3 regions of the Novosphingobium sp. NFX11 genome follow, and region 3 is predicted to be linked to each of the others. Evidence: riboswitches for the same ligand, from Rfam matches in the RefSeq annotation. Region 3 holds a riboswitch; each other region holds the start of a gene.
The links. Region 3 has a riboswitch for cobalamin ahead of KZO24_RS12400 (HoxN/HupN/NixA family nickel/cobalt transporter). Riboswitches for the same ligand answer to the same signal wherever they lie in the genome.

Region 1 (7,185 bases), on a different replicon from region 3:
CCTGCCCGTGCCGCGGCGGCGAGCATGGCGGTAATCCCCGGCAGCACGCGTATGTCGAGACCGCGCCATGAAACCGGCCCTGCCTCCAGCGTCTCGAACAGCGCGGAGGCCATCGCGAAGACTCCGGGATCGCCCGATGACACGACGACCACCCTGCGCCCCTGCGCCGCAAGGTCGAGCGCCAAGGCCGCCCGGTCCAGTTCCACGCGGTTGTCGGAAGGATGCAGCGTCAGCCCCGGCCGAGGCGCCACGCGCGCAACATAGGGAATGTAGCCGACCACGTCGGTCGCCTCGGCCAGCGCAGCGGTGACTTCGGGCGTGACGAGTGCCTCGCTGCCCGGCCCCAGCCCGGCAACCGCAACCCATCCTGTGGTCATGGCCCCGCTCACGGTCGACGCCCCTGTCCGTGAATGAGCAGGATCGAGAAGTAGGGCGCGACCTGCTCGGCATCGACCAGCCGGGTCACCTTCTGGCCCGGCATGGCGGCGTGCTCGACCAGCCATGCGGCATCCTCGCGCCCGGCTGCGGCCACGGCGCGGCGCAGCTTGGGCAGGTTGCGGCCGATCTTCATGACCACCAGCGCGTCGGTATCGCGGATGCGCCGCGCCAGCTCCGCTTCGGGCAGAGTGGCCATCGCCACCGTCAGCACGTCATCCCCCCACGTGATCGGCAGGCCGGTGGCGTTCCATGCACCCGCCATGCCGGTGATGCCGGGCACGACCTCCACAGGCGCTTGGCCCGCAAGGCGGCTGTGGAGGTGCATGAACGACCCGTAGAAGAACGGATCACCCTCGCACAGCACCACCACATCCTCGCCGGTGCGGGTGGCGTCCAGCAGCCGCTCGGTGCATCCGGCGTAGAACTCGGAGAGGCAGGCGTTGTAGCCCGGATCGGACAGCGGGATTTCGGTGGTCACCGGATATTCCATCGCGATCTCGACCGCATCGGCGCGCAGCAGGTCCTGCGCGATGCGCCGGGCGTGGCCGGCGCGGCCCTTCTTGCGGAAATAGGCGATCTGCCGCGTGCCGCGCACCAGCCGGTCCGCACGCACGCTCATGAGGTCGGCTGCGCCGGGGCCAAGGCCGACGCCATGGATCGTGCCATGATCCGGCGCGCTCATTCGGCGCGGCTCGCAAGGGCGTTGATGGCCGCCACCGTGATGGCACTGCCGCCGAGGCGCCCCTCGACGATGCAGCAGGGGACCGGCGCCGCCTCCCACAGCGCGTCCTTGGACTCGGCCGCTCCCACAAAGCCCACCGGACAGCCGATGATCGCCGCCGGGCGCGGGCAGGCCGGGTCCTGCAGCATGTCGAGGAGGTGGAACAGCGCCGTGGGGGCGTTGCCGATCGCCACCACCGCACCTGCCAGATGCGGCCGCCACAGCTCCAGCGCGGCGGCGGAGCGGGTATTGCCCATGGTACGGGCGAGGTCCGGTACCTGGCTGTCGTTGAGGGTGCAGATCACCCGGTTGTCTGCGGGCAGGCGCGCGCGGGTCACGCCCTCGGACACCATGCGCGCATCGCACAGGATCGGCGCACCGGCGACCAGCGCATCGCGCGCTGCCGCCGCGAAACCGTGCGAGAAGCGGATATGCGCTTCGAGGCCCACCATGCCCGCCGCATGGATCATGCGCACCGCGACCGGCTCCTCCTCGGCCCCGAAGCGCACGAGATCGGCCTCGGCGCGGATGATAGCGAAGGACTGGCGATAGATCGCGGCGCCGTCCTTCTCGTAGGCATGCGGCATCAGGAAGCTCCAAGGCGGGCGAGAATGTCGGCGCTGTCCAGCCCTCGGCACAGCGGCTGCGCATCGGCGCGGGCCCCGAAGACAAGGTCGTAGCGTCCGCCGCGGCCGGTCACGGTCACGTCGGCGGGCAGCGAAGAGGCGCAGCCCTTGGCGCACCCGGACACATGCAGACGGCCCGGCACGAGGGGGCAAGCCGCCGGGCCAGATCGCGGGTTTCCACGCTGGCCTGCGGGCAAGCGGGGGCACCGGGGCAGGCATCCACCCGCAGCAGCGGATCGGCGGGATCGGTCACGAGACCGGGAACATCGGTCGAGCAGCCCCCTTCGACGAGCAGCACGCGCCAGGGCGTCAGGCGCACTCCGGTGACGCCGGGGCTTCGCATCAGGTCCAGCAATGTCTTCGCCTCGATGCGCCCGAACGGCAAACCACAGGCGATCCCGTCCCGCCACCGGCCGGGCGCGATGGGCGGCTGAGGCGGGGCGGGCCGGGCACCATCGCGGGCCCAGGCGGGCAGCGGAGCGTGGTGCCGGGCCATCCGCCGCGCCTTCGCGCCGCCGCTTTCGACGAACCACCGCGCGAGCGCCAGCAAGGCATCGACCTCGCCGCCGACCGTCAGCTTCACGCCCTCGGCCCGCCCGTCGGCGCGCAGCATCAGCGGGCCATCGAGCGTGCGTTCGATCCGGAAATCTCCCGGTTCGCGCGCCAGTACCGGCACCTCGCCCGCATCGATGACAAAGCCGACCTTGCCCGGCAGCTGCGGAAATCCCGCCAACCGGTCGCGCAGCTCGTCGGCGATGCGCGCGGTGTCGTCGCCCGCACGCCAGTCCGGTGCAGCGAGGATGTTGCGGTGGCTCTCCCGCTCGCCGTCACCATCGACGAGACCGAGCGCGCACAGATGCTCCAGCAGGACCGGCCAGTGCGGCTCGCCCACCCCGCGAATCTGGAAGTTGGCACGCCGCGTCAGGTCGATCAGGCCATTGCCATAGGCCAGCGCGGCCTCGCCCAAGGCAACCGCCTGGGCGGAGCTCATCCGGCCGAGGTGCGGCTTGACCCGCACCAGCAGTCCATCTCCGGCCATCATCGGACGCCAGGCGTCGGGGCACCAGCCCCGTATCACGCCCTCTTCCTGCAGGCTCACAGCCATCCCACCCCGCGCGCCGGGCCGAACCTGAGGATGGGGCTTACCGGCCACGGCCGACCGACGCGGGCCGACGGGCGGGCGCAACAGGCGCCCGGCGACACGCGCGCGTGCAGCCCCAGCCGCACCGCTTCGTCGCCCAGACGGAAGAACAACCGTGCCGTGACCATCCCCTGGACCAAGGCAAGAGCGACCAGTGCGCCGGCAGGTCTCCTGGCTCGCGGGTCACAGCTTGATGCACGCCTTCCCGGACCTTTAAGGCCCAGTGGCTGCCCCTCGAAAGGGCGAGTGCATCGCGCTACCCGCTTACAGTTGCAGGGACAGCCGCGGATTTGGGAGCAAGCCCCCGCACCGCATTCCCGATTAAGCCCCGTCAGGGGCACCGGCGCGATCATGTTCGAAGAACGGAGTTTCCCCACCCTTCGAGCGCTGCGCCTTACAGCGACTTTGCAGGAGGGTAAACTCCTGTTCGCCAGGATTGATCGTCATCGAATCAGTCGATTGCGATCGGTGCCCGCAGCGACTATATCCACTGCACCCCTGACGGAGTGTGTAATCATGAACTTGTCCCTGACCGCATCGCCTACCCGCCTTGCCGCCAAGGAAACCTGTGTTCATGCCTGCCTCCATTTCCATTTCCAAACTCACCTGGCCCGCGCCTGACGGCCGCCGCGTTCTTGATGACCTGACCCTCGATTTCAGCAAGGAACGCGCCGGCCTTGTCGGACGCAACGGCATTGGCAAATCGACGCTGCTGAGCCTCATCTGCGGCGACCTGTCGCCGTCCAGAGGAACCGTTCGCGTTCAGGGCACAGTGGGATTGCTACGGCAGGCTGTACAGGCATCGGCCGACGGCACCGTGGCGCATCTGCTCGGAATCGCCGATGCACTCGCGGTTCTTCGCGGCGCCGAAGCCGGCACCGCGACGTTGGACGAACTGGTCGAGGCCGACTGGACCGTGGAAACCCGCGCAGCCGACGCACTGGCCTGCCTAGGGCTGCCGATACCGCTCGATACGCCGCTCGGCTGCCTGTCGGGCGGACAGAGGACACGCGCGGCGCTGGCGGGATTGCATTTCACCCAGCCGGATTTTCTGCTGCTTGATGAGCCGACGAACAACCTTGACGCAGAGGGCAGAGCGGCCGTCATCGATATGCTGGCGCACTGGCGTGCAGGCGCCATCGTCGTGAGCCATGACCGCGAATTGCTCGACGCCATGGACTCGATCATCGAACTTACCTCGCTGGGGGCCGCGCGTTATGGTGGCAACTGGAGTGATTACTGCGCACGCAAGGCCGTTGAACTCGCTGCCGCCGAGCATGATCTCGCATCGGCCGAGCACCATCGGGCGCAAGTGACCCGCAAGACGCAAATAACCGCAGAGCGTCAGCAGCGGCGCGATGCAGCGGGAAATCGCCAGGCCGGTCGTGGCGGCATGCCGCGTATCCTGCTCGGGGCCCGCCGCGAGCAGGCGGAAAACAGCGGCGGAGAAAACAGACGCTTCGCCGAACGGCAGCGCAGCGAGGCGGAACTCGCTGTGAAACGGGCAAGGGCGCGGATCGAAATATTCCAGCCCATCTCGGTTCAGATCGCGACGACAGGCCTTAACCCGTCTCGCGATGTTCTTACGCTCGAGCATGTCTCCGCAGGATACGAGGATGGGGCATCGATATTACGCGACATGTCACTGCGCATCGTCGGACCCGAACGGGTTGCGATAACCGGAGCGAATGGCAGCGGCAAATCGACTTTGCTGCGGGTCATCATCGGCGAACTTACCCCGTCGTCAGGCCGAGCGGAATGCCACGTTCCCCGTAGGCTACTCGATCAGCAGGCCACCATCCTGCACAAGGAACAGACCATCGCTGAGAACTTCTCGCGACTAAACGAGGGGTGGACAATAATGCATGTCGCGCGGCGCTGGCTCGTTTCGGCTTCAGGGCAGCAGCAGCCGACAAGGCCGTCCACGCCCTGAGCGGAGGGCAGATCCTGCGCGCCGGCCTTGCCTGCATCTTGGGCAACCCTGCTCCGCCGCCGCTCCTTATCCTCGACGAGCCGACGAACCATCTCGACCTCGAATCGATCGCTGCGATCGAAGCCGGATTGATGGCCTACGATGGCGCGTTAATCGTGGTCAGTCACGATCGACGATTTTTGGATCGAATTCGCATTACGCGGACGGTCGAACTGGAAACTGGCGGCTGGATTCGCTCGACATGAGCATTGACCGAGAGGCCGCAGACTGAACCGAGCAATGCCGTGCGCCCGATCTTGGTCGCCAAAACAAGGCCTAGCCCCGGAACATTACGCAGCTATCGCTATTCACCATGCGCGGTCGGCGGCTGGGTCATTGCGCCGGGCGGGCATCACTTCATGGAAACGCCGATCGGAGACCAGGTAATCGCCTAAGCCCTGCCGTGAAGCCGTCCCGGCGACGGTAACACCTGAAACCAAAACCCACGCTCAAGCGATGTGGACCTTATGGAACCGCCAGCCGCATCTCAACCGCCTGCGACGATATCTTTCGCCAGACGACGGCGGCGCTGGAGCATCGCGCGGAATGTCCTGCTTGCCATTCTCACCGCGATCTTCGCTGTCTGGTTGCTTCTGTTCATAACCAAGGGCCGGTTCCTCAGACACCCTTTCGAAAGCATCGCCAGTTCGCTAAGCGATCGCACGGTCAAGGTCGGCGGCAACTTCCAGCTCTATTTCGCCCCGCTGCGGATCAAGTTCGTGGCCGAGGAGTTGGCCGTATCCAACCCGCAATGGGCAAAGGAAAACACCCTTTTCGCCGCCCGGCGCATCGAAGCCAGGATCGCCCCGCTTTCGCTGCTTTTGGGGCATCGCCATGTCTATGCACTCGATCTCGATCGGGGCGTCATCAATCTGGAATGGGATGCCGGCCACAGGCGCAATACCTGGACTTTCGCAACGAGCGGGGAAGGCAAGCCTTTCGAAATGCCACGCATCGACAGGGCCAACATTACCGGCACGCAGATCCATTACATCGACCCGCAGATGCCGCTCCTCGCCAACCTCACCATTGATCCGATCGCGGCTACGGATACGCGGATCGGCAAGGCAGTGGGGCTGAAAGGCAGCGGCACTTTTCGCACTACGCCATTTCGCCTGACGGCTGAACTGCTGTCCCCCGATGCCAGTCTTTCCGGAGCAGAGAACCGACTACAGGCGCGCGCATGGGCGGCCAATAGCGTCATCGACGTTTCCGGCACCCTGCCCGCCCTCACAGAGTTCGAGGACGTTCCCTTGAAAGTCGCGGCCAAAGGGCGGGACTTGTCCGACCTAATGGCGGTGATTGATGTCGTCATTCCGCAGACACGCCGCTATGCGCTCGAGGCGCAGCTTGTGAAGGACGCGCAGACCTATCGTTTCACAGGGATGACGGGAACTTTTGGCCAATCCGACCTGTCGGGCCGCTTCACCGTGACCAATGCGCAGCGACTGAGGCTGGACGCCGCGCTGGAAACCCGGCGCCTCGACATTGTCGATGCGGCCCCATTTATCGGTTACAACCCCGATGTCGTAGCTTCGCAGGGCGCGATGGCTGCCGCTGCGCAGACAGGAGCAGGAGCCCGCCGCATCCTTCCCGACGCAGAACTGCCGGTTGCGATGATGCAACGCTTCGATGCCGGTCTCGACTGGAAAATCGGCGTGGTCCGATCGAAGAACGTGCCCGTCTCGAACATCGCGCTGAAACTGTCGCTGGACAGGGGGCGACTGGCGCTGTCGCCGCTGACATTCTCCATGGCGCGCGGCGACGTGGCCTCGGACTTCGTGATCGACACCCGCCAGCGGCCCTCCGCGATCCGTTACGATATCCGTCTGGCCTCGACGCCGATGGGCCGCCTGCTGGCGGGTTATGGTCTCGCCGATTCCGGTACTACCGGCACTATTCGCGGCAGGATCGAACTGGACGGAAGAGGTGACACGATCCACGATCTGCTGGCGACGTCATCGGGCCGGATCGCCTTTGTCATGCCGCAGGGTACGCTGTGGACGCAGAATGCGCAACTCGCCGAACTGGACCTCGGAACCTTCGTCTCCAAGATGTTTCAGGGCAAACTGAAGAAACCGATCGAGGTCAATTGCGGCCTGCTGGCCTTCACCGTCCGAGGTGGAACCGCCGCGGCCGACCCGATCCTGATCGACACCAGCAAGAACGTGGTGATCGGCCGCGGGGGCTTCAGTTTCGCGACCGAGACGGTAGACATGGCTTTCCGTGCCGACGGCAAGAAGTTCAGCCTGTTCTCCGGCCAGTCTCCCGTTGGCCTGGGTGGTCA
Region 2 (7,185 bases), 760 kb from region 3:
GGCGGGGTTGGCCTGCGCCATGAATTCCCGCACCGCCTCGTCCTCAATGAAGGCGGCGTGGACGGCATCGAAGTGGTGGTCCTTCACCGCGCTGGTCGTAGCGGCGAAGGCGAAGAGGTAGTCCACCGAGGCGGCGATCTCGAACGCGCCCTTGTAGCCGTGACGCATCACGCCCGCGATCCATTTGGGATTGGTCACGCGCCCGCGCACGATGCGGCCGATTTCGTCCGCCAGCGTACGGATCACCGGGCGTTCGGGGCGCGAGTGGTCGTTGTGGTAGCTGACCGGCGCGCGGCCCTTCAGGTGCTCGACCGCAGCGGCGATGCCGCCCTCGAACTGGTAGTAATCGTCGCTGTCGAGCAGGTCGTGCTCGCGGTTGTCCTGGTTCTGGACCACCGCGTCGGCCTGGGTCAGCCGCGCGGCGTAGAGATCGCGTTCGGCATCGCCCTCGACGCCCGCGCCATAGGCGTAGCTGCCCCAGTCGAGGTAGACCTGCGCGAGGTCGGCGCGCTCGTGCCACAGCTTCTCGTCGATCATGGCCTGAAGGCCGGCGCCGTAAGCCCCCGGCTTGGAGCCGAACACGCGGGCTCCGGCGCGGCGGGTGGCGACGGTCTCGTCCTGGCCTTGCGCTGCGAGCATCGCGGTTTCGGCGCGGTGGCGGGCGGCGGCGGGATTGTCCTCTTCGCTTTCCTCCAGCGCCATGACGGCGCGGGCGGCGCTGTCGATCAGGTCCATCTGCTCGGGAAAGGCGTCGCGAAAGAAGCCGGAGACGCGCAAGGTCACGTCCACGCGCGGGCGGCCCAGTTCCGCCAGCGTCATCATCTCGAACCCGGTGACGCGGCCCGAGGTCCATTCCCAGCGCGGCCGCACGCCCATCAGCGCGAGGGCCTGCGCGATGTCGTCGCCGCCGGTGCGCATGTTGGCGGTGCCCCATGCGGAGAGCGCGATGGCCCTTGGGTATTCGCCTTCGCGCTGGAGGTAGTCCTCCACCAGCAACTCTGCGGAGCGCTGGCCGAGATCCCAGGCGACGGCGGTGGGCACGGCGCGGGTGTCGACGGAGTAGAAGTTGCGGCCGGTGGGGAGCACGTCCGGGCGGCCGCGCGTGGGCGCGCCGGAGGGGCCGGGGGTGACGAAGCGGCCGTCGAGCCCTGCGAGCAGGGCGGCGCTTTCGGCGGGGCCGCAGGCGTCCACGCGCGGGGCGAGGTCGGCGGCGATGGCGTGGAGGACGGCGGCGGTGCGCGGCAGGTCGTCGTCCCGGACTTGATCCGGGACCGCTGGCAAGACTTGGGGCGGGACCTTGCCGGGCGCGCCGATGAGTAGGCTGTTCACGGCCAGCGGTCCCGGATCAAGTCCGGGACGACGGGATACCCATTCCGCCGCCAGCAGTTCCAGCCGCTCCACAGTATCGCCGAGCGTGCGCCAGGGCTCACCCGAAACCGCCGCCAGCACTTCCGGCCTCGGGCCATCCCAGCGGTCCGCCATACGGCAGTCGAGCGGGTCGAACCCCAGCGCGAAATCCTCCGCCATCGCCCGCAGCAGCGAGGCTTGCCCCGGCCCGTCATACCCGCGCGGCGTGCGTGCCAGCGCCACCAGCAGATCGCGCCGCAAGCGCCCCTCCGGCGATTGCCCGAAGACATGCAGCCCGTCGCGGATCTGCAGTTCCTTGAGTTCGCACAGATAGTTGTCGATCGCCGACAGCGCATCGTCGCCGTCACCCTCGGCACCGGCGTCCTTGTCCAGACCCTGCGAGCGGGCGAGATCGATGATGTCGCGCCGCAGCCGCTCCAGACGGCGCGGGTCCATCCCGGCGGCGAGGTAGTATTCGTCCACCAGCGCTTCGAGGTGCTTGAGCGGTCCGTAACTCTCGGCGCGGGTGAGGGGCGGGGTCAGGTGATCTACGATCACCGCGCCGATGCGACGCTTGGCCTGCGTGCCCTCGCCGGGGTCGTTGACGATGAAGGGGTAGAGCTGCGGCAGTGGCCCGGCGCAGATCTCGGGGAAGCACTCGGCCGAGAGCGAGATCGCCTTGCCGGGCAGCCATTCGAGATTGCCGTGCTTGCCCACATGCACCAGCGCTTGCGCGCCGAACCGCCGCCCCAGCCAGACGTGGAAGGCGAGGTAGGCGTGCGGCGGCGGCAGCGCCGGGTCGTGGTAGGTTTCCTTGGCGTCGATGTTGTACCCCCGCGCCGGTTGCACGGCGACGCAGACATTGCCGAAGCGGTGGACTGCCAGCCGGAACGCGCCGTCCTTCACGAAGGGATCGGCAGAAGGCGCACCCCAGCGCTCCAGCATCTTCTTGCGTGCGCTTTCGGGCACTCCGGCGAAGGCGGCTTCGTAGTCGGCCAGCGGCAGCGAAATCTCGCCGGGTCGATCCAGTGATGTGAGGTCGTTGGTCACCCCGCCGGTCATCAGCCGCATCAGCGCCTGCCCGTCCTCGGGCGCGCCGCCGGTATCGTATCCGGCGGCACGAAGGCTGGAGAGGATCGAGGCCGCGCTGGCGGGCGTGTCGAGGCCGACGCCATTGCCGATCCGCCCGTCGCGGTTGGGATAGTTGGCGAGCACCAGCGCCACCTTGCGCTGCGCGGGCACGGTACGGCGCAGGCTCGCCCAGTTGGCGGCGAGGTCTGCTACGAAGGCCACGCGATCGGGCGCGACGCGGGGGACGACGATGCCGCACTTCGTCACTTCGTCGAAGCGTTCGGCGGCCTTGAAGGCGACGGCGCGGGTGAACAGGCGGCCGTCGAGTTCGGGCAGCGCCACGTTCATCGCCAGATCGCGCGGGCCTAGGCCGCGTGCGGCGGCCTGCCAGTCGGCTTCCTCGACACCCGCGAAGGCGACCTGCAGGATCGGGCAGTCGGCGCGTTCGAGCACGCCGCCGACGCGCGGTTCTCCCGAGGAAGAGGAGGCGAAGCTGGTGGCGTTGACGATCACGTCGGGCGCAATCTCGGCCATCAGGCCGCCGAGCCAGTCGATGGCGAAAGGCTCTCGCAGCGCGCGGACATGGACGGCGGCGACGTTGAACCCGCGCATTTGCAATGCGGCGACCATCGCGTCCACGGCGTCGAGCGTGCCCGCGATCATCAGCGCGCGGTAGAATACCAGCAGCACGACAGAGGCGTCGGGGCGCCATGATGCGCGCAAGTCGGCCAAGCTCGGCCGGTCCACGCCTTGCAGATAGAGCCCCGCGTCGGCCACCGGCACCGGGTCGTCCGGCTGGCCGCAGTCCTCGCCGATCAGCCGCGCGGCGGTGCGGAGGAACGACAGGGCATTCGCGCTGCCGCCCTGCCGCAGATAGTCGCGGAGGTGCTCGACCGTCTCGGCGGGGAGGGTGGAGGCGACTGTCAGCGTCGGATCATCCTCGCGCCCGTCGGCGATGGCGGCGAAGGCGATGCCCTTCTCGCGGGCGATCAGGGCGATTTCGTCGATGCCGTAGGGCCAGTAGCTCTTGCCGCCGAGCAGCACCACGCACACGAATTTTGCGTGGGCGATCACCTTCTCGACGTAGAGATCGACCGAATACGGGTGCCGCAACTGCAGCAGGTTGGCGAGGCGGACGCTGGGCGCGCCCTCCGGCAGCCCTGCCGCTGCCTTGGCGAAGCAGGCGAGTTCGCTGTCCGCCACCGTCAGGATGACGATGTCGCCCGGAGGCTGGTCGAGGTCGATCGCCTCCTCGCCGTTGGAGATCGTGCCCGGGGTGGCGGAAAGCAGGTGCATTAGGCGGCGCTCGCCGGGCTGACGGCAGAGCTAACCGCCCTGGATTGCTTCACCCGCTGCGCGGGTTCGCAATGACGAAGGAGGGGGTAGAGCCGGAGGTCTTCGTTCAACGCCCGTCCGCTTCCCAACCGCTCGTCATTGCGAGCGCAGCGAAGCAATCCAGGGCGGTTCGCGCGGCTCTGGATTGCCGCGCGGCTGCGCCGCTCGCAATGACGAAGGGAGAGAGAAGGAATCACGCCGGGACCGAACCCAGCACGCCTGCCAGCGCGGCTTCGATGGCGGCCTGATCGAGCCCCTTCTGGCCGATCACCACCAGCTGCGTGCGGCGCGGTTCTTCGGGCTTCCACGCGCGGTCGAAGAAGTGCTGGATGCGCGGGCCGACGCCCTGCAGCACGAGGCGGCTGGGCTTGCCCGCCAGCGCGACCATGCCCTTCACGCGCAGCACGTCATGCGCGGCGATCTGTTCCTTCATGCCCGCCAGCAGCGCGTCGAGATCGGCCACTTCGCCGCCGTTCAGGATGAAGGTGTCGAAGTCGTCATGGTCGTGATCGTCGTCGAGGCCGTCGATGTGCGACTTGCGGCTGTCGAGGTCGTCCTCGGCCGCCGCGACGATGCCGAGCAGCGCGGCGATGTCGACCGCGCCGTGGTCCGCGCGCACGATCTTGACGCCGGCGCGCGTCTCGGCGGCGACGGTCTTCTCGACTTCGGCCAGCACGTCCGCATCGACGAGGTCGGTCTTGTTGAGCACCACCATGTCGGCGCAGCCCAGCTGTTCCTCGAACAGTTCCTCGAGCGGGCTGTCGTGGTCGAGGTTGGGATCGGCGGCGCGGGCGGCGGCGAGGGCTTCCTCGTCCGTGGCGAAGCGACCGGCGGCGACGGCATCGGCGTCGATCAGGGCGATCACGCCGTCCACCGTCGCGCGGGTGCGGATGTCCGGCCACTGGAAGGCCTTGACCAGTGGCTTGGGCAGCGCGAGGCCCGACGTCTCGATGATGATGTGGTCGGGCGGGGTCTCGCGGTCGAGCAGCTTCTGCATCGTCGGCAGGAAGTCGTCGGCCACGGTGCAGCAGATGCAGCCATTGGCGAGTTCGAGGATATCGTCCTCGGGGCAGGCCTCGTCGTTGCAGCCCTTGACCAGTTCGCTGTCGACGCCGACGTCGCCGAACTCGTTGATGACGAGGGCGAGGCGGCGGCCCTTCGCGTTCTGCAGCAGGTGGCGGATCAGCGTGGTCTTGCCGGCGCCGAGGAAGCCGGTGATGACGGTGGTGGGTACTTTGCTCAAGGCTCTCAACTCCCGCGCCGGCGACTTCTCGCGGCGGGGCGTACCGGCGCTTTCGCGCCGGCGCGGGGCAGGGGCGACGGACAGGCGCGAAGACGCCCGGCGACCTGCTCCGCTGCGGCCCCTAAGCCGCATGCGTGTCGTCGCTCAGACGGTGAACCGTGCCGCAGCCATCCCCTGGACCAAGGCAAGAGCGACCAGACGCCGGCAGGTCTCCTGGCTCGCGGGTCAACGCATCGATGCACGGCCTTCCCGAAGCCTCGCATGTCGCAGCGTCCGGCCTCAGTGGCTGCCTCCCCGCACGGTGAGGGGGAAGCGATGTGCATCGCGCTCGCCGCTTACAGTTGCAGGGACAGCTGCGGATCTCGAACGGCGAACCGTTCCCACCGCCTTCCCTTTTAAGCCCCTTGCGGGGCACCGGCGCGATCTTGTTCCCGGCGGATACCGGGAGGCAGGGGTGGGCGCAAGTGTTGGTTTCAGCGTGCCGGAAGGATGCGGGCGCGGCATTCTCCGAAACCGATGGAAACGAAGCCCTCAGCGGCGGCGGTGGCGGTGATGGAGATTTCGTCGCCGTCCTCCAGGAACGTGCGGGTCTCGCCACTGGCCAAGGTGAGGGGCGACTTGCCGCCCTGCGACAATTCCATGAGGCTGCCGAAACCCTCCCGCTCGGGAGCGGAAATCGTGCCGGTGCCGAGCAGGTCGCCGGGCGTCAGGTTGCAGCCGTTGGATGCATGGTGCGCGACCATCTGGTTCACCGTCCAGTACATGTTGGTCGCCGGGCCGTGGCTGAGGCGATGGGGCGGAAGCCCGGCCTTGCGCATGGCCTGCGTGGTCAGGTGGACCTGCAGCATGACGCCCAGCGCGCCGTGGGCCTGATCATCCGCGTCAGACAGATAGGGCAGGGGCTGCGGGTCGCCTTCCGGTCGGGGCGGCTGGGCCGCGCGGAAGGGCGCGAGGGCTTCGGGCGTGACGACCCATGGCGAAATCGTCGAGTGGAAGTTCTTCGACAGGAACGGGCCGAGCGGCTGGTATTCCCACCCCTGCACATCGCGCGCGGACCAGTCGTTGAGCAGGCAGAAACCGGCGATATGCTGCGCAGCATCGGTGATCGGCACGGGCTCGCCGAGGTCGTTGCCGCGGCCTATCCAGACGCCCATCTCCAGTTCGTAGTCGAGCCTTGCAGTCGGCGCGAAGATCGGCGCATCGGCCTCGGGCGGCTTGCGCTGGCCGGTGGGGCGCACGACCGGAACACCCGAGGGACGGATCGAGGACGCGCGGCCGTGGTAGCCGATCGGCACATGCTTGTAGTTGGGCAGCAGCGGGTTGTCCGGGCGGAACTGGCGGCCGATGTTGTTGGCGTGATGGATACCGACATAGAAGTCGGTGTAGTCGCCGATGCGTGTCGGCAGGTGCAGCATGCAGGCTTCGACCGGGTGCAGCATGGGCTCGATGACCGGGCGGCGGGTTTCGTCGCAGAGCAGGTCGGAGAGGGCATGGCGCAGGGGGCGGCGGTCTTGCGCGGGGATGGCCAGCAGGCGGGCCATGTCCGCATCGCTGCAGATTTCGGCGAGGTTTGCGGGGACGAGGCCTGCTGTGGCCAGTGCACGGATGTCCAGGATCTGGTCGCCGATCGCAACACCGATCCGCGTCGGTGTCTCTTCTGAGGTGGAGAACACACTGAAGGGCAGGTTCTGGACCGGGAAGTCGTGGTGGCCGTCGGCGCTGTCGACCCAGCTTTTGCGGGCAGGGTCATGGGTTTCGTCGATGGTCCACCAGTTCACAGGTCGCTCTCCATATTCTCTCATCGTCCCGGACTTGATCCGGGACCGCTGGCCGTGAAAAGCCCACCTTTCGATGGGCCGTCCCGCGGCAAGCTCGCATCTAAAGACTGCCAGCGGTCCCGGATCAAGTCCGGGACGACGATCTTCGTCAACCCATTGGCGGCTGGGGCACATCCAGGCGCGCGATCAGGCCGCCTTCGGGCGCGGCGGCGAAGGAAAGCTGGCCGTCGAAGCGCGCCATCAGCCGGTGCGCGGTCGGGATGCCGAGGCCGAAGCCCTTGGTGTCCCGCGCCCGCGCCGCGTCGAGGCGGAAGAACGGGTCGAGGATCGCCTCGAAATAGGCGGAAGGGATGCCCGGTCCGGAATCGGCGATCTCGATGCGCCAGTGCCCTTCGTGGCGGAGCACGGCGA
Region 3 (7,185 bases):
CGTCTTCGCATCCTGAGCGCGCATCGCACCGATCCCGCAAGGCGCCCGCATTGCATCGCGCCCTTGCTGCGCGTAGCAGGCGGGCATGATCGCGCACGTCGAACCCTTCCACGCCACCACCATCGGCCGTCTCGCCTACGAACTCGCCGCCGAGGGGCGCGACGTGATCCACATGGAATACGGCCAGCCCTCGACGGGGGCTCCAGCTGCCGCCATCGCCGCCGCCCACGCGGTGCTGGATGCAGAGGCGGGCGGATACTGGGAAAGCCCGGCACTGCGCGAGCGGATCGCGCGTCACTATGCCGAAGCTTATGGCGTCATGGTTTCGCCCGAGCAGGTGTTCCTGACCTGCGGCGCATCGCCGGCCTTCGTGCTGGCGCTGTCGTGCCTGTTCCGTCCCGGCGCGCGGGTGGCGCTCGCTCGCCCGGGCTACGTCGCGTACCGCAATGCCATGCGCACGCTCTACATCGAGCCGGTCGAACTGCCCTGCGGGCCGGCCGAGCGCTATCAGGTCACTGCCGCCGCGCTCGACGCGCTCGACCCGGCGCCGGAAGGACTGATCCTCGCCAGCCCGGCGAACCCCACCGGGACCGTCATCGCGCCCGAGGAGCTTGCGGCCATCGCCGAGGTTTGTGCGCGCAAAGGCATCACCGTCATCTCCGACGAGATCTATCACGGACTGACCTACGGCATGACGGCGGACTCCGTGCTGCAGCACGTGCCGGAGGCCTTGGTGGTGAACAGCTTTTCCAAGTGGTTCTCGATGGCCGGCTGGCGACTGGGCTGGCTGGTCGTCCCGCCCCACCTGATTGACGCGGCGCGGGCGCGGATCGCCAACCTGTTCCTGACCCCGCCGGTGCTGGCGCAGCATGCCGGGCTGGTAGCCTTCGACTGCGTCGAGGAACTGGAAGGACACCACGCGAGCTACGCCCGTAACCGCGAGCTTTTGCTGGCGGCGCTGCCTCGCCTGGGCCTGCAACGGATCGCGCCGCCGGACGGTGCCTTTTATATCTGGGCCGACATCCGCCACCTGACCAACGATAGCTTCGCCTTCTGCCGCCAACTGCTTGCCGACACCGGCGTCGCCACGGCGCCCGGCATCGACTTCGATCCGGTCGACGGCCATCGTTTCATCCGCCTGAGCTTCGCGGTCTCCACACCCGAGATCGAGGACGCGATCGACCGCATGATCGCATGGTTTGCGGCACGCCAGGAGATTGTCGGCGCCTGACACAAGCGCACTGATGTGATCCTTTGTGGATCATAATCAGGGGGCGGCGTGTCGACTTTCGTTCGGGTCCATGGCGGCGGGCACGGCGGCTGGGGCTACAAGCCGGTAGCGCAGCGGTTGCGGGCGCTCGGGCACGATGTGCACGCACCGTCGCTGAGCGGCCTTGCCGACCGCGCGCACCTGTTAAGCGCCACGATCGATCTCGACACTCACATTGCCGACATCGCCGGGCTTCTGGATTTCGAGGATCTCACTGACGCGATCCTCGTCGGCCACAGTTATGGCGACATGGTCATCACCGGCGCGGCGGACCGCAAACCCGAACGTGTCGGCCACCGCGTCTATCTCGACGCGGCCTATCCGCGCGACGGCGAATCACTTTGCGAGCACGCTTACGAAGCCATCCATGGCGCCAGGCAAGGGTTGAATGAGATCGACGGCGTGCGAGTCGTTATGGCGGCGATGCCCGGCATGGCCGCATTTTTCGGAGTGACCGATTCGGTGCTGGGACCATGGATCGATGCCCGGTTGACCGTCCAGCCATGGCGATGCTTCGAGCAGAACCTCGTGCTCACCCGGGAAGCCGCGATGCGCGCCATTCCGGAGAGCCATATCGTCTGCACCTCGACAATATCGGGGCGTGACATGAAGTTACTGACCGAGAGATCTCACGGTAGGGTCTGGGATATAGAGACTGGACATGACCTGATGCTTACCGAGCCGGACTGGGTGGCTGATAGACTTGACGCGATAGCGCGGCTCTAGAGGCGGTTTCCCTAAGGGGATTTCCGCAAGGAGTCTGCGCAGCCCTGAATACACGGGTGTTTCACCTAGCCTCTATAAGATGTAACAAGGTGGGACAGCGAATCCGGGCTATATGGAACTGCGTATTGACGCCGGGCCACGTCTGGGGACTGTGGCGCACCCTTCGGACGCGAAAGAAAACGATAAGGCAATGGCAAGTACTTCGAACAATGTCGGCGGCGATCGCGCTCATGCGAGGCGTCTGCGTGACTTCCTCCACGATTGCGCGGGCAGTGCCGCGTGCGAGGAGATCGACCGTATTCGCGAAGCGCTGGCCTTGTTGGACGGCGTCGGCATCGACGGTGCCATACCGCTCGACCGTGTGCGTATCGATGCGATGCTCGAATGCGGCGCGGCGATGAGCGCCGTGCTTGAGATCATCGGCCCGGACATGCCCTTCATGCTGTCGCGCGGCAGTCACGACACCTGCCTTGCGACCGTGGTGCCGCCGGGCGGCTCCGAGGAGGCCATTGCTGAGGGCTCGACGCTTGCGCTGGCGATGCTGGCCGGGCACGTCGCTGCGGTGCTGGCGAAGGGCGAGCGCGCGCCGCATGCCGCTGATGTCCAGTTGGCCTCGACTTCCATCCGCCTTCACTGACAGCCTGAACCGGCAGCCGGGCTGACAGGTTTCCCCGAACTGTCCCGTCAGAAGCCCGGCCGGGAGGGGATGACGACGGGTGCGCCGTCCACTTTGGTGGTGACATAGGCATTGACGACCGAAGGGCCACACCGCGATGCTCGCACGGGCCAACCAGAGCCAGTAGAGCGTCCTCTCGCTGCTGCACTAATAACGCAATGTTATGTAGAGCCTTCCTGTCCCGGAAGATCTCGAAAAGGCCGTGGTTCCTCATGGTCCGGGCTTTCTTGCGTTGAAAAAGATCCACTCTCGGTCCCTCCCGCTTGCGGGAGGGACCGAGGGTTGGTCGTTTGCGACCTAGTCGCAGCGGGGTGGGTTGGCCGTTGCCCGCATCTCTACCGAGTCCAGCCCGCCCCAGCGGAACACGGCCCAGCTCAGTAACCAGCACACCACGAACAGGCCGATGATCAGGAATCCCAGCGTGTTGAACTGCTCCGAAAGCGAGGCCGCCCCGGACCATACGCCGCCCTCCAGCCCGAATTTCTCCGACAGCAGCGCGGCGGTCTGGATCGAGCCGATCACCAGCGCCACCATGGCGGAGATGGCCGTGATGACGATGTTGTAGTAGAGCTTGCGGATCGGCTTGACGAAGGCCCACTCGTAGGCCCCCAGCATGATGACGCCGTCGGCGGTATCGACCAGCGCCATGCCAACTGCGAACAGCGCCGGGAATACAAGTACCGAGCCCAACGAAATCCCGTCTGCCGCATGGGCGCCGGACAGACCGAGGATGGCGACTTCGGTGGCGGTGTCGAAACCGAGGCCGAACAGGAAACCGAGCGGCGCCATGTGCCAGGCATGGCGCACCAGCCGGAACACGGGGCGCAGGATCTGCGCGATCAGCCCGCGCCCGGCGAGCAGCATGTCAAGGTCTTCCTCGGCATAGGTCCCGCCGCGCCGTACTTCGACGAAGCGCTGCCAGACCCCGCGCAGGATCGCGAGGTTCATGATCGCGATCAGGAACAGGAAGGTCGCCGAAATGATCGTGGCGATCACCCCGCCCGAGCGGCCGAACGCCTCGAAATCATCGAGAGTGCCTGCTGCCAGCGCGATGGTAGTCGCGGCGATCAGGACAATGGCGGAATGGCCGAGCGCGAACCACAGGCCCACGGTGATCGGGCGCTGGCCCTCCTGCATCAGCTTGCGAGTGACGTTGTCGATGGCGGCGATGTGGTCGGCGTCGACGGCGTGGCGCAGGCCGAGGCTCCAGGCGAGGAGGGCGGTGCCCAGCATCACCGGGCTGGCGTGGAACAGGCTGAAGGCCCAGCCCCAAACGAGGAGGTTGGCGGCGACAAGTACGGAAAAGAGCACAGTTATCCGGCTCTTTAGAGGGGTTTTCGCAGGCGACATCGGCGTCATGATCCGTCTTCGCGTCGGCGACCTGACGGGGACTGCCGCGCCGTCGGCGCGGTCGGCACGGGAGGCCCCGGACGGACGCGGCAGCGCCCGGCGTCCCTCGCGCCGATGCGGCCCCCGCCGCACGTTGCGTCGCTCAGACGGACAGTTCCGTGCCGCGGCCATCCCCTGGACCAAGGCAAGAGCGACCGGACGCAGGCAGGTCTCCTGGCTCGCGGGTCATCGCTTGATGCATGGCCTTCCCGTGGCCTCGCATGTCGCAGCGTCCGGCCCAGTGGCTGCCGGTGTCCACCTTCGGGGCACCGGCCTATGCATCGCGCTCGCCACTTACAGTTGCAGGGACAGCCCCGGATTTGGATGAGAACATCCTCACCGCGTTCCCTTTTAAGCCCCTTGCGGGGCACCGGCGCGATCTTTGTCGAAAGGCTCGGGATGAGCGCTTCGACGCGGCTTTCCTAATCGCGCGGCCGTCCCGCCGCAAGAGGCGCGCGCTATTCGGCGATGTTCATGGCGTAAATGCGCCGGGCGAAGCGCCAGCGCGCGCCATGGCGGACGAGTTCGTCGTCGTAGCGGGCGGCGAATTTCATCACCTTGCCTTCGATCCGGGCGATTTCGCGCACGTGGCAGCGGCCCTTGGCAGTGTCGCCCGAAACCTGGATCGCGCCGGGCATGGCGAAAAAGACCATCGCCTCCATCGTGGCGAACAGATCGTCCCAGGTGCGGGAGAGGGCCTCGTGGCCCCGGACTTCGGCGTGGCTGGTGATCCACTCGGCATCGGGCGCCCAGCAATCGAGCCACTGCGCCTTGTCGATCCGCGATGCGGCGTCGGCGTACGTCTCCATCAGTTCGCGGATGGCGGCGCGGTCCTCGGCGGGGCCGGTGAATTGCATGAGGCTCTCCCTTTTGCGGGGAGGGTGTGGTGATGCGGGAGGCGAAGCAAGGGGAGGGGCATCGCGGTGGCAATGGATGCGTTTGGGCTCGGGGCTTCGACAAGCTCAGCCTGAGCGGGTTTGGAGGTTTGCGCTACTGCCGCTCACCCTGAGCTTGTCGAAGCCCCAGCAGTCAGTCGCACCTCCTCAATCCATCACCGACACCGAAATCCACCGGTTCCTCGGGTCATGCGGGTCGGTGGGGATTAGCGCTTCGTGGTCGGCCGCGCCCTCGATGCGGTGGAAGCGGTCTTCGGCGATGCCGTCGTGCATTCCCTGCCGCTGGCACTAGTGGTGGAGCCCAGCACTTCGCGCGCTCGCCGCGCTGCTGTGCCTGGTCCCCTCGATCTCCGAATGCCTGCGGCGCAGCCGATCGAAGTGATCGACGAGATCGGCTGCGCCGGCCGGCCCCATGATGCGATGGGCCTTTCCGCCCCCGTTGAAGAAAGCGCCTCCGAAGAAAGTTGGGTCGCATGAATATCGACCAGATGTCCTTTTCCGCCCGCAGCGCTAACGAGGGCAACGTGGCCGACCGGGTTCGCCGCCTCCTGCCGATGGTTAAGCGGTAAGCCTGGTACGTCCACGGCATCGGGCCGCCCGGAGAGGATCTAGCGCAGTTGGGCCTGGCGGCCCTCACCGAATGCGTGCAGATGCGCGACCTTCAGACTGAGGACGGCTTCGCCGCCTACGCCAAGATGCGGGTGAGGGGGCGATGTTGGACCTCGTGCGCCGCGCCGGGCACGCGCGGGACGTCCGAGCGACGCCGCATGCTGGCCGACAAAGAGACGCAGCTCCGGGGCTGGCTCGGCCGCGATCCGAGGCCCGACGAACTGGCACAGGCGATGGGCATTGGCGAGTGCGAATTGGTTTCGCTGCAGGACGCCGCCCGCCCGATGCGCTTCGAGCCGATTGACAAGGTCTATTCCGATCAGTCGATGACCTGCGCCACGGAAACGCCTGACAGCTTCGCGATGCTGGTCGATGTCGAGATGTGCGGCGCGGTCATCGCGGCGATCACCGACCTGCCGGATCGGCTCAAGCTGATCGTGCAGCTCTACTTCGTCGAGGAACTGAACCTCGCTGAGATCGCCGAGGTCTTGCAAGTTTCGATCCCGCGTGTGCACCAGCTGAAAGCGCAGGCGATCGACAAGCTGGGAGAGAGCCTGAAAGGCGTCGCCGAAGTCCTCTGACCGGCACAATCCGGGGATTCATGCGAGGGCGGCGAAATTAATCACACCCACAACCCCTTGGGGCTGCACTTTTTCCTTGCCCCCACATATTCCTGTGGGAAGATGATTCACGCACTCGATTTGCGCGCGATCTTGCCTATCTCTGGCCTTTCCGCCCAAGCGTGAAAGCGTTGTGGGTGAACGCAATTTCAGACGATCCACCGGAGCCGCCCATGTCCCTTCTCGAAGCCCGCAAGACCTACAAGCCCTTCGAATATCCCTGGGCTTACGACTACTGGAAGATCCAGCAGCAGGTCCACTGGCTGCCCGAGGAAGTGCCTCTGGGCGAGGACTGCCGCGACTGGGTGCAGAACATCTCGGAGCATGAGCGCAACCTGCTCACCCAGATCTTCCGCTTCTTCACGCAGGCCGACGTGGAAGTGCAGGACTGCTACCACGAGAAGTACGCGCGCGTCTTCAAGCCGACCGAGATCAAGATGATGCTCACCGCCTTCTCCAACATGGAGACGGTGCACATCGCCGCCTATTCGCACCTGCTCGACACCATCGGCATGCCCGAGAGCGAGTACGGCGCGTTCCTTGAGTATTCGGAACTCAAGGACAAGCACGACTACCTGCAGAAGTTCGGCGTCGACAACGACGAGGACATCGCCCGCACCCTGGCGATGTTCGGCGGCTTCACCGAGGGCGTGCAGCTGTTCGCCAGCTTCGCGATGCTGATGAACTTCCCGCGTTTCAACAAGATGAAGGGCATGGGCCAGATCGTCTCGTGGTCGGTGCGCGACGAATCGCTGCACTGCGAAGGCATCATCAAGCTGTTTCACGCCTTCTGCGAAGAGCGTGGCTGCCTCACCAAGGCGGTGAAGGACGATATCGCCGACCAGTGCCAGACCACGATCCGTCTCGAGGACAACTTCATCGACCTCGCCTTCGAGCTGGGTCCGGTGCCGGGCATGACGCCCAAGGATATCAAGAAGTACATCCGCTATATCGCCGATTGGCGCCTCGGCCAGCTGGGCATGAAGCCGATCTACCTGA

Region 1: linked by a shared signal. The riboswitch ahead of KZO24_RS20780 (cobalamin biosynthesis protein CobG) and the one ahead of KZO24_RS12400 (HoxN/HupN/NixA family nickel/cobalt transporter) in region 3 are both predicted to bind cobalamin.
Region 2: linked by a shared signal. The riboswitch ahead of cobW (cobalamin biosynthesis protein CobW) and the one ahead of KZO24_RS12400 (HoxN/HupN/NixA family nickel/cobalt transporter) in region 3 are both predicted to bind cobalamin.

The regions. Positions count from the first base shown of each region.
Region 1 covers NZ_CP080385.1:660,124-667,308, forward strand. The annotation lists gene cobJ (precorrin-3B C(17)-methyltransferase) at 1-377, opposite strand, end outside; gene cobI (precorrin-2 C(20)-methyltransferase) at 386-1,120, opposite strand; gene KZO24_RS20775 (precorrin-8X methylmutase) at 1,117-1,746, opposite strand; gene KZO24_RS20780 (cobalamin biosynthesis protein CobG) at 1,862-2,884, opposite strand; cobalamin riboswitch at 3,071-3,286, opposite strand; partial or broken gene KZO24_RS20785 (ABC-F family ATP-binding cassette domain-containing protein) at 3,501-5,104, shown strand; gene KZO24_RS20790 (AsmA family protein) at 5,366-7,185, shown strand, end outside.
Region 2 covers NZ_CP080384.1:1,653,983-1,661,167, reverse strand. The annotation lists gene cobN (cobaltochelatase subunit CobN) at 1-3,714, opposite strand, end outside; gene cobW (cobalamin biosynthesis protein CobW) at 3,947-4,996, opposite strand; cobalamin riboswitch at 5,183-5,430, opposite strand; gene fahA (fumarylacetoacetase) at 5,470-6,774, opposite strand; gene KZO24_RS08460 (sensor histidine kinase) at 6,923-7,185, opposite strand, start outside.
Region 3 covers NZ_CP080384.1:2,415,548-2,422,732, reverse strand. The annotation lists gene KZO24_RS12420 (nuclear transport factor 2 family protein) at 1-16, shown strand, start outside; gene KZO24_RS12415 (pyridoxal phosphate-dependent aminotransferase) at 86-1,231, shown strand; gene KZO24_RS12410 (alpha/beta fold hydrolase) at 1,280-1,996, shown strand; gene KZO24_RS12405 (hypothetical protein) at 2,187-2,633, shown strand; gene KZO24_RS12400 (HoxN/HupN/NixA family nickel/cobalt transporter) at 2,970-4,022, opposite strand; cobalamin riboswitch at 4,209-4,451, opposite strand; gene KZO24_RS12395 (nuclear transport factor 2 family protein) at 4,520-4,918, opposite strand; gene KZO24_RS12390 (hypothetical protein) at 5,174-5,434, shown strand; gene KZO24_RS12385 (sigma-70 family RNA polymerase sigma factor) at 5,575-6,147, shown strand; gene KZO24_RS12380 (ribonucleotide-diphosphate reductase subunit beta) at 6,360-7,185, shown strand, end outside.